4 regions of the Romboutsia sp. 1001713B170207_170306_H8 genome follow, and region 2 is predicted to be linked to each of the others. Evidence: riboswitches for the same ligand, from Rfam matches in the RefSeq annotation. Region 2 holds a riboswitch; each other region holds the start of a gene.
The links. Region 2 has a riboswitch for cyclic di-GMP ahead of I2A66_RS17140 (discoidin domain-containing protein). Riboswitches for the same ligand answer to the same signal wherever they lie in the genome.

Region 1: it holds a riboswitch for cyclic di-GMP, as region 2 does, so the genes downstream of both, I2A66_RS13680 (type II secretion system protein) here and I2A66_RS17140 (discoidin domain-containing protein) in region 2, are expected to answer to the same signal.
Region 3: it holds a riboswitch for cyclic di-GMP, as region 2 does, so the genes downstream of both, I2A66_RS17125 (hypothetical protein) here and I2A66_RS17140 (discoidin domain-containing protein) in region 2, are expected to answer to the same signal.
Region 4: it holds a riboswitch for cyclic di-GMP, as region 2 does, so the genes downstream of both, I2A66_RS00190 (response regulator transcription factor) here and I2A66_RS17140 (discoidin domain-containing protein) in region 2, are expected to answer to the same signal.

What each region holds. Positions count from the first base shown of each region.
Region 1 covers NZ_JADNAX010000009.1:37,434-41,470, forward strand. Annotated here, with positions in the region: gene I2A66_RS13675 (DUF5057 domain-containing protein) at 1-2,582, shown strand, start outside; cyclic di-GMP riboswitch class II at 2,744-2,827, shown strand; gene I2A66_RS13680 (type II secretion system protein) at 2,917-3,426, shown strand; gene I2A66_RS13685 (type IV pilus twitching motility protein PilT) at 3,570-4,037, shown strand, end outside.
Region 2 covers NZ_JADNAX010000002.1:244,831-248,867, reverse strand. Annotated here, with positions in the region: gene I2A66_RS05840 (NPCBM/NEW2 domain-containing protein) at 1-2,189, shown strand, start outside; cyclic di-GMP riboswitch class I at 2,283-2,367, shown strand; gene I2A66_RS17140 (discoidin domain-containing protein) at 2,498-3,370, shown strand; partial or broken gene I2A66_RS17135 (discoidin domain-containing protein) at 3,464-4,037, shown strand, end outside.
Region 3 covers NZ_JADNAX010000002.1:141,633-145,669, reverse strand. Annotated here, with positions in the region: gene I2A66_RS05370 (6-phospho-beta-glucosidase) at 1-959, shown strand, start outside; gene I2A66_RS05365 (protein adenylyltransferase SelO) at 1,191-2,663, shown strand; cyclic di-GMP riboswitch class I at 2,761-2,846, shown strand; gene I2A66_RS17125 (hypothetical protein) at 3,052-3,660, shown strand; gene I2A66_RS17120 (pectate lyase family protein) at 3,703-4,037, shown strand, end outside.
Region 4 covers NZ_JADNAX010000001.1:39,303-43,339, forward strand. Annotated here, with positions in the region: gene I2A66_RS00180 (N-acetylmuramoyl-L-alanine amidase) at 1-402, shown strand, start outside; gene I2A66_RS00185 (LCP family protein) at 514-1,419, shown strand; cyclic di-GMP riboswitch class II at 1,639-1,722, shown strand; gene I2A66_RS00190 (response regulator transcription factor) at 1,943-2,542, shown strand; RNA gene rnpB (RNase P RNA component class A) at 2,602-2,944, shown strand; gene galE (UDP-glucose 4-epimerase GalE) at 3,023-4,037, shown strand, end outside.

The sequences.
Region 1 (4,037 bases), on a different contig from region 2:
CTCAGCTAGAGTTAAGTGGAGATGTAGTAAATGGATTAATTGGAGATCAAATAGATGGAACAGTTAATATACAAAAACTATATGATGATAATAATAAAATAAATAGTGTATCTATAAAAAAAATAGATTATAATGAGGAATTGCTACAAGTAGAGAGTGAAATTAATAATATTAGTTTTTCTAATAATAATGCACAAGTTAGTATTAAAATAACTTCTAAATATATACTTGAAAATGAACCTATTAAAGTTAATATATCATATAATGTTGGACTTAATGAATATAAGGATATTTCAACATATATATATGTGAGTAGTAAGGAAGGAAAAGTCAATATTGAAGTTAGAGATGAAAGTGGAGAAACACTTACCTTAAGTTATTTAAAGTCTTTAATTAATGAAGATAACAACTTAATTACAAAATCATTAAGGCGTATATCATTATCAAATTTAGAAGCATATATTAGACAGAATGGAAATACTTTAAGTCATACAAGTATATCTGAATCTGGAAAAGCTGAATTTAGAAATCTAAAAACTGGAAACTATGAAGTAGATATAAGCTCTCTAGCAGGATTTGATATCAACTGTGATGATAAAAATGTAAATCTTAATTATGATAATAATGAACATACTAAGGTGTTTATAGTGAATTTAAACTCAGGCAATAAGGTTGCGATGACAGTTAAAGATTCATCTGGAACTATAAATAAGGTATATGATTCATCACAAAATTCAAGTAACTACAATATTAAATATGACCATGATGGATATGATGAAACATATAAACTTTATGGAAGATCGAGCGTAGAAATAAACTTCGAGGGACAAGCATTTAACTACTTAGAATATAGATTTGTAAATAAAGATAACAATCAAGGGACTACAGATTGGGTTGGTATGTATGCTGATAGTGATGTACTAGATCAACCAGGTAATCTAACACAGATGCCTTATGATGTATCTGACTTACCAACATTAAGTGGTAACAGCATATGGAGTAATAGAGATCTAGTTTTCAATACTAATAATGCATTTAATTCAGATACGGCGAATATAAGCATGGAAGTGTTCGAAAATGGAAGTGCAATAAATCCATATGTTAGCAGAGTAGAAGTAAATGGACAATTTATAAGATGGCAACCTAAAACTTATTTTGTAAAAGATCATAATGTAGGTGCATATGCAAATAATTATAAAGAAGCAAGAAAAACTTGGGGATATATAAAAGTACCTGAAAGTGGAAACTATAGCTTTGAAACTATTTCAGATGATGGAATATATGCAATGTTAACTGTGAATGGAAATACAAAAGTTATTGCAAATGACTTTACCCCAAGAGGAGCATGGTCTATATATAGTAATGAAAGTATTTATTTAGAAAAGGATAAATATTATCCTATATATATAGAATATTTTAACTGGGGAGGAAGCGCAGCTTTAGAAATAAAATATAAAAAAGATGGAGCAAGCTCATACACTAATATACCATCAGATTGGTTCTATCCATCGAATAGTAAAAACCCTATACAAGGAGGAAATAATACATTTACGGGTGCACAAAATGTAAACTTTCCGGAAGTTACAGGAACATATACTATTGAGTATAGAGTTGGAACTAAAAATAGTGAGTCTGATAAATTTAATATATTAAGAACAGGCTCGTTTGGAGAGTTTGCTATAGAAAATAGATTTAACTTAACTAAGAGTACTGATGTATATCAAGTCAGCGTGGGGGATAATCTTAATATTAATTATGAATTAGATCCTAAGGATATAACTCTTAGAGAGCTATACAAGATAAGCGGAAATGAATTAAAAAATAAAGGTAATATACCAGAATCATTAACTATAAAGGATATTAGATTAAGTGATGTGCTTCCAGATGGACTAGAATATATAAATAGTAATGAAGATTTAGGTGGCGTATTTAGTATTAATTACAGGTTGAATAAAACTGGATCAAAAAGTGAATGGAAGTATGAAGCTGATGTTGTAAATATAAATGTGTCGGTTAAAGCCAAGACAATACAAGAGATTGTATTTGAAGAAAATAGTGGATATATTAATTATGGAGATGTAACACTAGATGAAACATCAGGATATTTATGGAAAAAGGATTATTTTAATGGAACGACAGTAAGTGTCATAGATTCCAGTGAAATAATAGCTCATGGTAAATATGAAAATAATTCTACAATAGGAAGCCAGCAAGTTAATATAATGAAAAATATGTATTATACACTGGGTATAAGTATAGATATAAGGAATGAAAATAATATTCTAAATATATTACTTGATAATGATATAGATGTTAATAGTAGTAGCGTGCTTGTATATAAATGTAATGAAAATGGCGAAATACAAGGTAGAGATAATAATGTGAGTATAACTATAGATCAAGATTCTGGATACATTGAACTTAAAAACTTTAATCCTGGCAAATATATAGTTACATATAGTGTAAAGTCAATATCTGATGGAACTATTCGAGCTAGTTTATTTAATTCAAGCGGGAATATTATAAATAGTAAAGATGTTAAATTAAATTTACAATCACAGGAATTACCTGACTTATTTTAAAAATATAAATTAATTTTTATTGATAAGGTAACTTTTAATTTTAAAAGTTATCTTATTTTATTTTGTAAAATTATAAATAATACAAAAGTATAATTTCGACTTAATAATAAGTATAAAAATGCTTGCTAAAGAATGGAATAAATGATACAATTTTGGTATAAAATGGAATGAGATACGGAGAAACATATTCTTTATTTGGGCACCTGGAATATGTAGAGTAAGTGGTGCAACCGGCTATTAAGATTTTGTTTTAGACAAAGCATAATAGTCATTTTTTATGTTTTCAAAGGGGTTATTCCAGTGAGAAAATTATGATAAATTTTGGAGGGAAATTATGTTAAACAAAAAGAAAAATAATAAAGGTTTCACATTAGTGGAATTATTAGTAGTAATAGCTATTATAGGTATATTAGCAGTAGTAGCAGTACCAGCATTATTCAATAATATACAAAAGGCAAGAATTTCAGAATTAGAATCAGATATAAGTGCTATAAAATCAGCAGCAGCAACAAGTTATGCTGATACAGGAGCGTATCCAACTGATGGAAACTCACCGAAGACTACAGTGGGAACGAATACATCTACAGATGCATTTGCTGGATTAATAGATGATTTAGGAAAGCCACTAGGAGCTTCATATGTTTTATCAGGTGCATCAGCTACACCAAGCGATTTAGTTCTTTCTATAACTACTACGAGCAAAATAAATGCAGCAGGAATAGAAAAGTTAAAGTCTGATTTTGGAAACTTAACAAATGCAGAAGTAGGAACAGCAGATGGGACTACAGCGAAGCCAATAAAAATAGTTTTAATTGACTATAATCAAAATGGAATAGATAAATAATTAATAAAGAACCGAAGGTTTATATTTTACCTTCGGTTCTTTATTAATTAATATGAACTAAATTTTAATATTTTGATTAAAAAATTATTTATTAGGAGAAGAATAACCAATAGATACTTTGATAAGATAATAAGGAGTAATAAATGAATATATTTGACTTATTAAATAAATCAATACAATTAAGATCATCAGATATACACATAACAGTAGGGAGCGTTCCAACTGTAAGAAGTAAAGGAAAATTTATAAAGTTATCTGAATACACATTAACATCAGAAGATACAAAAAACATGGTACAACAAATTACTTCAGAAAAAAACTTCAGAAAAATAGAAGAAGAAGGCGAATGTGATTTTTCAATATCACTAGAAAGTGGAGAACGATTCAGAGTAAATGCCTACAAACAAAAAGGAAACTACGCAATAGCACTAAGAACAATAAGTTCAGAAATACCAAACTTTAACACACTAGGATTACCTCAAACATTAAAAACATTCACAGAAAAACAAAAAGGATTGGTATTAGTAACAGGCCCAACAGGAAGTGGTAAATCTACAACACTAGCAAGCCTTCTAGATATAATAAACACAAATAGACAATCACATATAATA
Region 2 (4,037 bases):
TCGCATTTACTACAAGAAGTACTTACATAGATAAAGATTCAACAGATGACAATAGCGAATATGAAGTAGTTCCTTATGCAAAAGATTTAACAATAGGAAACAAAGTTCAAATAAATTCATTAAAGCCAAGCATAAGTATTCAACAAGAGAAAGTAACTTTAAAAAGAGGAGAGAAATTTAACCCAAAAGATTATGTTAAAGGTTTTACCTATTTAGGTGAGGACATAACATCAAAATTAAAAGTTGAAAGCAATGTAAATACTGATAAAAACGGAGCTTATCAAGTTAAATACACATTAACCAATGAAGAAATAACTGTGGAGAAAAGTTTAAAAGTAGAAGTAGTAAGTGACTATGATTACTTATCAGATTTTAAGTGGACATCTGTAAATACTGAGTGGGGAACTCCAAGAAGAAACAGTAACATACAAGGAATGGTACATGGTGAGGTAACAACATTTAAAAATGGTATCGGAATACATGCAAATGGAAAGATAACTTATGATTTATCTGATAAGGAATATGACAACTTTGAAGCATTAATTGGTGTAGACACAGCTATAGGAGAAAATAATAATTCAAGTGTAACTTTCAAAGTTGTAGCAGATGGAAAAACTGTAGCAACAACAAATATTATGAGTTACTATGATAACTTAGCTTATATAAATATTCCAGTTTCTGGAGTGAAAGAATTAGTAATAGAAGTACATGATGGTGGTAATGGAAATACGAGTGATCACTGTATAATAGTTAATCCTAAACTAACAACAAGCAATGGTAAGCCAAAATTCAAAGGTGACGAGAGTGTAGCATTTAATATAAATGAAGAAATTGATTTAATTAAAGGAATAAGTGTTACAGATGGTGAAGATGGTGATTTAACTTCTAAAATAGAAGTAGAATCAGATTATATTAAAGGAAATACAGGTATATTTAACGTAACTTGTTCTGTAAAAGATAGTGATGGAAACAAAGCCCAATTTACAAGAACAGTAGTAGTTACAGATAAAGAAACTTATTTATCTGATTTAAATTGGAAATCTGCAACAATAGGTTCAGGTTACATAGGAAAAGATAAATCAGTAAGACAAGAACCTATAAAACTTTTAAATGAAGATGGATACGTTGAAGTTTTTAAAAAGGGTATAGGAACTCACGCTTACTCAGAAATAGTTTACGATTCAACAGGTTACGATATATTCGATGCTTGGGTTGGACTTGATCAATTTGTAGCAGGTCAACAAGCATCAAGTGTTATATTTAAGGTGTACGTAGATGGGGTTTTAAAGGCAGAAACACCTATTATGAAATCAAATACACCAAAACAGCACTTAATTGTTGATGTTAGAAATTCTAGCGAAATCAAACTAGTAGTAGATGTAGCTGATAGCGGAGACACTTGGGATCATGCCGACTGGGCAGATGCTAAATTTAGAAATTTTTCTGAATTTGATTTAAGCAAATTAGAAGAAGTTTTAGAAGAAGCTAGGGCCTTGGATTTAGGGAATTACACTGAAGAATCTGCAAAAACTATAAAAAATGCTATAGAAAATGGTGAAAAAACTTTAAGTTCTAACAATCAAACTAAAATAGATACAGCAGTAGAGGAGATAAGAAAAGCAATCAATTCTGCGGTAGAAATAGACTTAAGTCAAATAATACAAATAAAAGATAAAAATCTTAAATTAAGTATACAACAAGAACTTGGTCTACAAGGTGAAGTAAGATTAGGTGATATGAGGGAGCTTGTTTCACTAACAGTTAAAAATGTTCAAAGTTTAGAAGGTTTACAATACGCTGTGAATCTAGAATCACTAAACATAGAAAATAACAAAATAAAAGATTTATCACCATTAAAAGACCTTAAAAATTTGACAAACCTAAAGGCACACCCGCAAATAATAACAGAGGATTGGGTTTTGGCAAAAGATAAAAAAGTCACTGTAGACTACGACGTTTTAAACAGAAATGGTGAAAAATTAACTCTAACGTCTATAATCATAAAAGATAATAGAACATGGGACTTAACAACTTTAAACGTAGAAGAATGCGTAGATGAAAATGGAAAAATATCATTTGACACAACAGATTTTTATTCGGGGATACATACTGTTTATATGACATACGAAGATAAAGTCGATAATTATATAACACAGATTACATTTGTTCTTGATACTAGGGAAAGATAGCTGTTATAAAATGAATTGAATTATTTATAATTTTAGTGTAAATAATATAACAGTAATTGACATAATATAAAAAATAATGGTAAAATACTGAATAAATTTAATAGGTAAACCTAAGGAAACTTAGGGACACAAAGCTATAGGGACTAAGGTTTTTTTACTATGTCAGCCAGTTGCCAAATAGTACATTATACTTTTTGTTTTAAGCTTAGTATGAAATTATTAGGTCTATTTCAAGTTACTCTTTATGAGTAACTTTTTTTATGCCTAAATAATGTACTTCTGAGGGAGAATTATTCAGGAGGATAAATATGCACAAAAGAAAAATAGCAGCGTTAACTATGGCAGCAATCATTACAAACTTTTCAGCAAGCACTATAGGTGTTTTAGCACATGAATTGGGGGACAATAACGTAGTCCAAAATATATCAGATAAAAATAATCAAGATATACAATCAAATCAAGCTAAAGTAAGTAAATTTAATTTACTTAATAGCAGCTATTTAGAAGAATATAATAAATCTTTTAAATTAGATAACTCAAAAATAATTTCAATAACTAATAACGGAGGAAATTACCCATCATCAGTAATAACTAAAGCTATAGATGAAGACTTCAGTACCCACTGGGAGACTAATAAGGTTAATAGTTCAAGTTTTGAAAATGAGGTAATAATTACACTAGATGAAATTACAAGTTTAAACAGAATAGTATATGGAGCAAGACAAGATTCAGCTAAGGGAAAAGGATTTGCTCAAGAATTTGAAATATATTCTTCACTTACAGATGATGGTGATGATTTTACTGTAGTAAGTCATGGAAAGTATTCAGGATCTACTTCAGATATAGTTGAAATAAAGTTTGATAAAGCAGAGTTTAAAAGAATAAAGTTTAAGTTTAAAAAAGCTAATCAAAATTGGGCATCAGCTTCAGAATTTATGCTATATAAAGAAGATGAGTTAGCTGATAAGATAAATAGATTATTTGCAGATAGCACTATGAGTGTTGTAAGTGATGAGTTTAATACTATTGAAAAAATAGAAGCTTTAGAAAATGAAATAAAAAATCATGTTCTTTATAATGAATTTAAAGAAGATATAGAAAATGCAAAGATATTACTTAAAGAAGAAAATAATATAGAAAGTCAAAATGCTCAAATTCAAAAATTTGAAAAAGTTAATTGAAAATATGAGGAAATCTATAACAAAGCATTTAAAGTAGATAATTCAGAAATAGAAAAAATAAGCAGTAATGATGGGTCTAGCAGTGAAGCTTTAATGAAAGCTTTTGATAATGATACTAAAACATACTGGGCATCTAGAAAAAATAATAGTGATGATTTTAAAAATGAAATAGTAGTACAGTTAAAAGAAGCTACAGTTTTAGATAGGTTAATATATGGTGGAACTCCATCGTGGCAAAAAGGTTATGCAGAAGAATTTGAGATATATGCATCAAACACTACTAAAGGTGATACCTTTAAATTAGTAGCTACAGGAGAGCAAGCAGCAAGCCATGATATAAAAGAAATAACTTTTGAACCAACTGAATTTAAAAGAATAAAGTTTGTATTTAAAAAAGGAAATTTAAATCAAGCAGCCTGCTCTGTATTTTGGTTATATAAAGAAGACTCATTACCAAGTATTATAAATAATATATTTACAGATGGTACAATGGTTAAGTTAAAAGATGAATATAACAATATAGATGTAATAAATGATTTAGAAAAAGAAGTTAATAATCATCCTTTAAAAGATCAACTAATATATGCTATAGACTTAGCTAAGGAAATTCTACAAGGTGATAAAGATTATTCAGATAGTACTTTTACAGTAATGCAAAATGGTGATA
Region 3 (4,037 bases), 100 kb from region 2:
GGATGACTTTTAATGAAATAAATAACCAAATGGATACTAATAATCCAATATTCTTATGGACTAACTCAGGTGTAACTCTTAAAGAGAATGAAGATCCTAAAGAAGTGTTATATACAGTTGCTCACAATGAACTATTAGCAAGTGCAAAAGCAGTAATAAAAGGGCATGAAATAAATCCAGACTTCAAAATAGGTTGTATGGTATCTCATGTTCCTATATATCCATATTCTTGTAATCCAGATGATATAATGGCTGCAGAGGAAGCTATGCGTCAAAGATTCTTCTTCTTAGATGTCCATACTCGTGGATATTATCCAAGTTATGCAGTAAAAGAATTTGAAAGACAAGGATATGATATAGGTATACAAGAAGGAGATGAAGAAATACTTCGTAAAGGAACAGTTGATTATATAGGATTTAGTTATTATATGTCTACGACAGTTAAATCTGATGTACATAATGATAATACTGGAGATATAGTGAATGGTGGATTAGAAAATGGCGTTGAAAATCCATATATAAAATCTAGTGATTGGGGATGGGCAATAGATCCAGTTGGTCTAAGATATACATTAAATCGTATATATGATAGATATCAACTGCCTATGTTTATAGTTGAAAATGGATTTGGAGCAGTAGATGTAGTTGAAGAAAATGAAGAAATTCATGATATAAATCGTATAGATTATTTAAAACAACATATAGAAGAAATTAAAAAAGCTGTAAATTATGATGGAGTAGACTTAATGGGATATACTCCATGGGGAATAATAGATTTAGTATCATTTACTACAGGCGAAATGAAGAAGAGATATGGTATGATATATGTAGATCGTGATAATGAAGGTAATGGTACTATGAAGAGGTTACGTAAAGATTCATACTTTTGGTATAAAAGAGTTATAGAATCTAACGGAGAACAAATCGAAGTAGACAATGTAAAAGAAAAATGTTTTTAATAAATTTAAAAACAAACTAAAAGTCACTCTGATTAAATCAGAGTGACTTTTAGTTTGTTTTATATTACCGTTATGAACATTATAAGTGAAAATACAGTTGAGTTTTATAATTAAATTTTACTGTCTAAAATTACAAAAAAAGGATTAAAGATTTGTGTTAAATAAGATTATTTGAAATGATTAATAAGGGTATATTAATTAATAAATCTAAATTAAAATAAAGGAGGAAAAATGACTTATATAAAAAATGCAAATAACATGGGATGGAATTTTGATAATACGTATATAAATTTATCTGATTTTTTTTATAGTAAAATTAATATAGATCCAGTATCATCACCAAAGTTAATTATATTAAATGAGCAATTGGCAAAAAATTTAGGTTTTAATATTGATTCCTTAAAAAGTTATGAAGGAACTTTAATATTCTCAGGAAATAAGAAAATAGAAGGTGGAGAATATATTGCTCAAGCATATGGAGGTCACCAGTTTGGGCACTTTACAATACTAGGTGATGGAAGAGCTTTATTAATAGGAGAGCAAATAACACCGTTAGGTGAAAGATATGATATTCAACTTAAAGGTTCAGGAAAAACTCCATACTCTCGTGGAGGAGATGGAAGAGCGGCACTTGGTCCAATGCTTAGAGAATATATAATAAGCGAAGCAATGTATGGACTCGGAATTCCTACTACGCGTAGCTTAGCTGTAGTTAAAACTGGTGATCCAGTAATTAGAGAAGATATAAAAAAAGGTGCAATATTAACTAGAGTTGCTTCAAGTCATATTAGATTTGGTACATTTCAATATGTATCGAGCTTTGGGTCACACCAACAACTTAAAGATTTAGCTGATTACTGTTTAAAAAGACATTTTCCTCATATCAAAGATGATAGTAATAAATATATTAATCTACTTAATGAGGTTATAAAATCTCAAGCAAGTCTTGTTTCTAAGTGGCAATGTGTAGGTTTTATACATGGAGTTATGAATACGGATAATATGACTATAAGTGGAGAAACAATTGACTATGGGCCATGTGCATTTATGGATGAATACAATCCTAATACTGTATTTAGTTCTATAGATAGAAATGGAAGATATTCATATAAAAATCAACCTATTATGACAGAGTGGAACTTATGTAGATTTGCAGAATCATTATTACCTTTGCTAAATGAAGATAGGAATAAAGCTATACAAATAGCTCAAAATGCTATTTCTAACTTTTCTGAGATATATTATTCAAATTGGATATCTATAATGAGGTCTAAGCTTGGATTATTTGATGAAGAGGTTGAAGATAAATCTATTATTAAAGATTTGCTTAATATGATGGAGAAGTATAATGAAGATTATACTAATACATTTATCTCATTAACATTTGATAATAATAAAGAAAGTTCAATGTATAATAGTCAGGAATTTAAATATTGGTATAAATTATGGCAGGAAAGATTACAAAGACAAGGAAAGTCAAAAGAAATGGTTAAAGGACTAATGATGAATTCAAATCCAGCTGTAATTCCAAGAAATCATAGAGTTGAAGAAGCTCTTGATGCTGCTAATAAAGGTAATCTTAATGTTATGAAAAGACTTCTTGAGGTTCTATCTAAACCATATGAACATTCAAAAAAACAAGAAGAGTATTCTAAATTACCTAAGCCATCAAATTGTCCTTATAGAACTTATTGCGGAACATAATAAAAATAACAATACTAGAAAAAATTTTCTAGTATTGTTATTCTTATAAAGATATTCTATTGAAATAGATATAAATATATGATAAATTGTTTTTACAATAAAATAATGGCAAATTTGGAGAAATCCAAAGACGCAAAGCTAAAGGGGCTAAGGTAATTATTACTATGCCAGCCAGTTGCCGAAGAATATTTATTCTTTGTTCTTATAAAATAAGATTATATTTATTTAATATATTTAATTAAATATAGATTAGGTTGTAATGATTTATATGGAAACTATCCTCTTTCTTAAGTTAGGATAGTTTTTTTATTGCAAAATAAAACTAAAGAATTAAGATTTTACCGGAATACCCTTAGCTACAATAAATTTATAAAAGGGAGATTTAAATTTGAAGATGAAAATTTTATCAAAAGCTATAGCATCTATGACTATAGCGTCAATAATATCTACTAATGTAGCTATTATTGCAAGTGCAATAGAGAATAATACAGGCCATATAACTCAATTAAGCAAAGTTTCTATATTAGAAAGTAAAGGATGGTTAGAAAGTATAAGTGTTGAATGGAAGCCGATAAAAGAGGCTAAAGGGTATAATGTTTATTATAAGCTAGCCTCTGAATCATATTATAAATATAAAAAAATAGACGATGAACTAATAAGGCAATACTCATCATATTTTAGAGCAGATATACTGGGGCTTTCAGAAGGCGAATACATTATAAAAGTAATTCCTACAATAGATAATAAAGAAGAGGTATCTTTACAAGGAATAATAACAGATATAGAAGTTAAAAATCATACAAGAGAAGGTTTTGGGTTCTCTAAAGAATCTCCTATGAAGACTAGCTCAGGAGGATATAATGATAATGGAACAGTTAAGAATGATTCAAAAATAATATATATAACATCAGAAAATGTTAATACAGTAACGTTAGATGTTATTACTAATAGCAAAGGTAGTAAAACTAAATGTACAGGTATAGTAGATATACTATAAAAACGTCCAAAAGGTTATGATAAAACACCTTTAATAATACGTATGATTGGAGAAATAAAAGGATCAGATATTATAGGACTTAATTCAAGTGGATATTTACAATTAAAGGGAATATATAATGTTACTTTTGAAGGTGTAGGAGAGGATACTACAGTATATAAATGGGGATTTTTAATTAGAGATTCTCATAATGTAGAATTAAGAAATGTTGGTATAATGTTATTCCCAGATGATGCAATTTCACTGGATACAGGTAATGAGAATATATGGATTCATAATAATGATATATTCTATGGAAGTGCAGGAAGTGATGTAGACCAGGCAAAAGGAGATGGTTCAGCTGATGTTAAGGGAAAATCAACCTATGTAACAATTTC
Region 4 (4,037 bases), on a different contig from region 2:
GAAAACTTAGTAGATGCAATAAAGGCAATTGATAGTACTGCGAAAGATAGAGGTTTAAAAACTGCAGATTTTACAGTAATATATAAAGCCAATATGCCATCTATACTAGTAGAATATGCTTTTTATACAAATAAAGAAGATTTAGCAATATTGAATAATAATAAAGATGAAATGATAGAAGGAACTATGAAAGGTTTATGTAAATATTTTGGTATAACCTATAAAGCACCATCTGACTCAAATATAAATGATAACACAGATGATAATAATACTGATAATGGTACAATTTACTATAGGGTAGTTGTAGGAAGTTATACTAATAAAGAAAACGCAGAAGCTATGGTAGCAGAATTGAAGTCAAAAGGATACGATCCGTTTATAGTAGCTTATAAAAAAGAATAGTAAATTGAAAGTAGTCTATGAATTTAGGCTACTTTTAATTTACTTATGATATAATAAAAGTAGATAAATAGTAATTTATGGGAGTGTTACAAGAAAATAGGGGGGTATAATATGAGACATTTTAAGAAAATTGTCATTGGCTTATTAATATTACTATTAGCCATACCAACAATAGGATTTGGAACATTATATTTTAAGTTAAATTCTATATATGACAAAGAAGAAGCTGGTAAAATAGAAGTTGCAGAAGTTAAAGAAGGAATAACAAATATACTTTTAGTAGGAGTAGATGGAGACAATATAGATAGAGGGAATAGATCAGATGCTATGATAATACTTACTATAGATAGTAATAATAATGATATAAGACTTACATCACTAGCAAGAGATACATATGTAAATATTCCAGGGCATAGTACAGAGAAATTAACTCATGCATATGCATATGATGGTCCTAGTTTATTAATTCAAACTATTAAGGAAAATTTTGGTATAAGTATAGATAAATACGCTGCTGTTAATTTTAATTCATTTATAAATATAATTAATGAGTTAGGTGGAGTACAAATAGATATAAGTGAAGCTGAAGTAAGTCAAATAGATGGCATAAATGAAGCTGGAACACAAGCACTTACAGGAGAACAAGCATTAGCTTATAGTAGAATAAGATATATAGATAGTGCTTATCAAAGAGATAATAGACAAAGAACAGTATTACAAGCACTTTATAATAAGTTAACGAATGTAAGTAACGATGAGCTATTAGATATAGCGAATACTTTATTTAGATATACTAAAACAAATATGACTCCAATGGAAATTATAAGTGTTGGTACTCAGGCTATTAAAATTAAAGATACTGATTTTGATCAGTTGGAGTTTCCGCTTGAAGGTCATAGAAATGATACTATGATTAATAATGAAAAAGGATGGGTAATTGAATGGGAAGAAGAGTACAATAAAAAAGCTCTAAATGACTTTATATTTAATTACATTACATATATAAAAGAATACTAAAAATTATGCAGGCTTATTTGAATAGGTCTGCTTTTTAATTGTCGAATTAAACTTGTAATAAAATGGAATTAGATATAGAATAATTATTTATTTTGTAGAAAAAATAAGAATTTTTTATAAAAAAGTATTTTTTTGAAAAACGAAAGTAAGATATTATACCAATTATTTATTGAAAATTATACTAAATATGTATAACATAAACATATAAGTAGTAAAAACTTTAATATTTGAAATGGTGATATATATCCTGTAATTTGGGCATCTCGGATATATGGAGTTAGTGATGCAACCGGCTATATTTGACAAAAACTAGTTTTTGTTAGTATAGCTTTTTTTATTATAAAAAATAATACTAAAGTATAACGGATATATAGTAACAAGTATATGAATTATAAAAAAGTGTAATCAATAACTAAACAAAAGATTTATAGTATATGGTAAATTTGAGTGATTTAATATGTAAAAAATAAGACATATAATTAATACATAGTGAATAAAAGGGACTTTACGGAGGGTGTAATATATGAAGGGGATAATAATTTCAGAATCGTTAGTTATAAGAAAAGGAGTAGCAGAGATACTATCAAGTGAAAGTTGTATAGATATATTAGATGAAGGATATATGTGTACTGATATAAATAAAGATGCATACGATTTAGTTATATTTGACTTAAATAGAAATACTAAACAGTATATAGATTGTATAAAAGATATAAAAGAAAATGGAAATTCAAAAATAATGGTATTAGATTTTTATGAAGATACAAGATTATTCGCAAAGTGTATGAAAATTGGTGTAGATAGCTACATATTAGCAAATATAGAAGGTGAAGGAATAAAATATGCAGTAAGATTATTATCAAAAGGAAAAAAATACTTTGATTCAGACCTCGTAGAAAATTATATGAGAAAAGATAACTTAGAAGAAATAAAAGAGCTTACAAAAAGAGAAAAAGAAATTTTAATATGTATATCAAAAGGTAAAACTAATCATGAGATTGCTAATGAGCTATGTATAACAGAACATACAGTTAAAAAGCATACAAGCAATATTTTTGAAAAATTAAACTTAAGAGATAGAACTCATGCAGCGCTTTATGTGCATGAAAAAGGAATAATATAAAAAATTTAACTTTTGACACGATAAAAAAAATATGATAATATAGTGAAAGTCAATTAAATTAAGTAAGCCAGATGATCGCGGGTAGCATTAGCTACGTGAGGAAAGTCGGAGCTCCATAGAGCAAGGGTGCTAGATAACGTCTAGTGGGAGTGATCCTAAGGAAAGTGCAACAGAAAATAACCGCCAACTAGTTTGGTAAGGATGAAAAGGTGAGGTAAGAGCTCACCGTTGGCTAGGTGACTAGCCAAGCCGTGTAAACCCCACCCGGAGCAAGTCCAAGTTAGGGTAAATAGGGTGCTGCTCGTACCCTCCGGTAGGTAGGACGCTTGAGCCTATTGGTGACAATAGGCCTAGAAAGATGATCATCAAATACAGAACTCCGCTTATAGACTTGCTCAATTTAATGACATACACTAGCATAAGCTGGTGTTTTTTTTTACATAAATTTAAGTAATTAAATTAAAAGGGGAATTGGGGAAAATGAATATATTAGTAACAGGTGGGGCTGGATACATAGGTAGTCATACTGTAGTAGAGCTATTAAACTATAATTATGATGTAGTAGTTGTAGATAATTTTAGTAATAGTAGTCCAATTGTATTAGATAGAATTAGGGAAATATCTAAAAAGGATTTTAAATTTTATGAGGTGGATTTAACTAATAAAGAAGATTTAGAAATTGTATTTAAAGAAAATGAAATAGATGCTATAATACATTTTGCAGCATTAAAAGCTGTTGGAGAATCTGTAAAAAAACCATTAGATTATTACTATAACAATATTTTAAGTACTCTGTATTTATTCGATTTAATGAGAAAATATAGTGTATGTAAATTTGTGTTTAGTTCATCAGCAACTGTATATGGCCAACCTAAAAAGTGTCCTATAGTAGAAGATTTTCCGTTATCAGTAACAAACCCATATGGAAGAAGTAAGCTAATTATAGAAGATATACTTAGAGATATGTGTTTTGCATATTCCTCATTAGATGTAGCTATTCTAAGATATTTTAACCCTATTGGAGCTCATAAAAGTGGTCTAATTGGAGAAGAACCAGATGGAATACCAAATAATATAATGCCATATATAACTAAGGTTGCTGTTGGTAAGCTACCTGTATTAAATATATTTGGAGATGATTATGATACTTTAGATGGAACAGGTATAAGAGATTATATACATGTACTAGACTTAGCAAGAGGACATGTTAAAGCATTAAAAAAACTCGAAGAAAACCCAGGTCTTGTAACTTATAATTTAGGAACGGGTCATGGATATAGTGTACTTCAACTTGTAAATGCATTTTCAAGAGCTAGTGGTAAAAAAATACCTTATACGATTACTGATAGAAGAGCTGGAGATGTAGCAGTATGCTATGCAGATCCAAGTAAAGCAGAAAAAGAACTTGGATGGAAAGCTAATTATGGTATAGATGAAATGTGCCAAGATTCATGGAGATGGCAAAGTAAAAATCCAGATGGATACAGAGAAACTG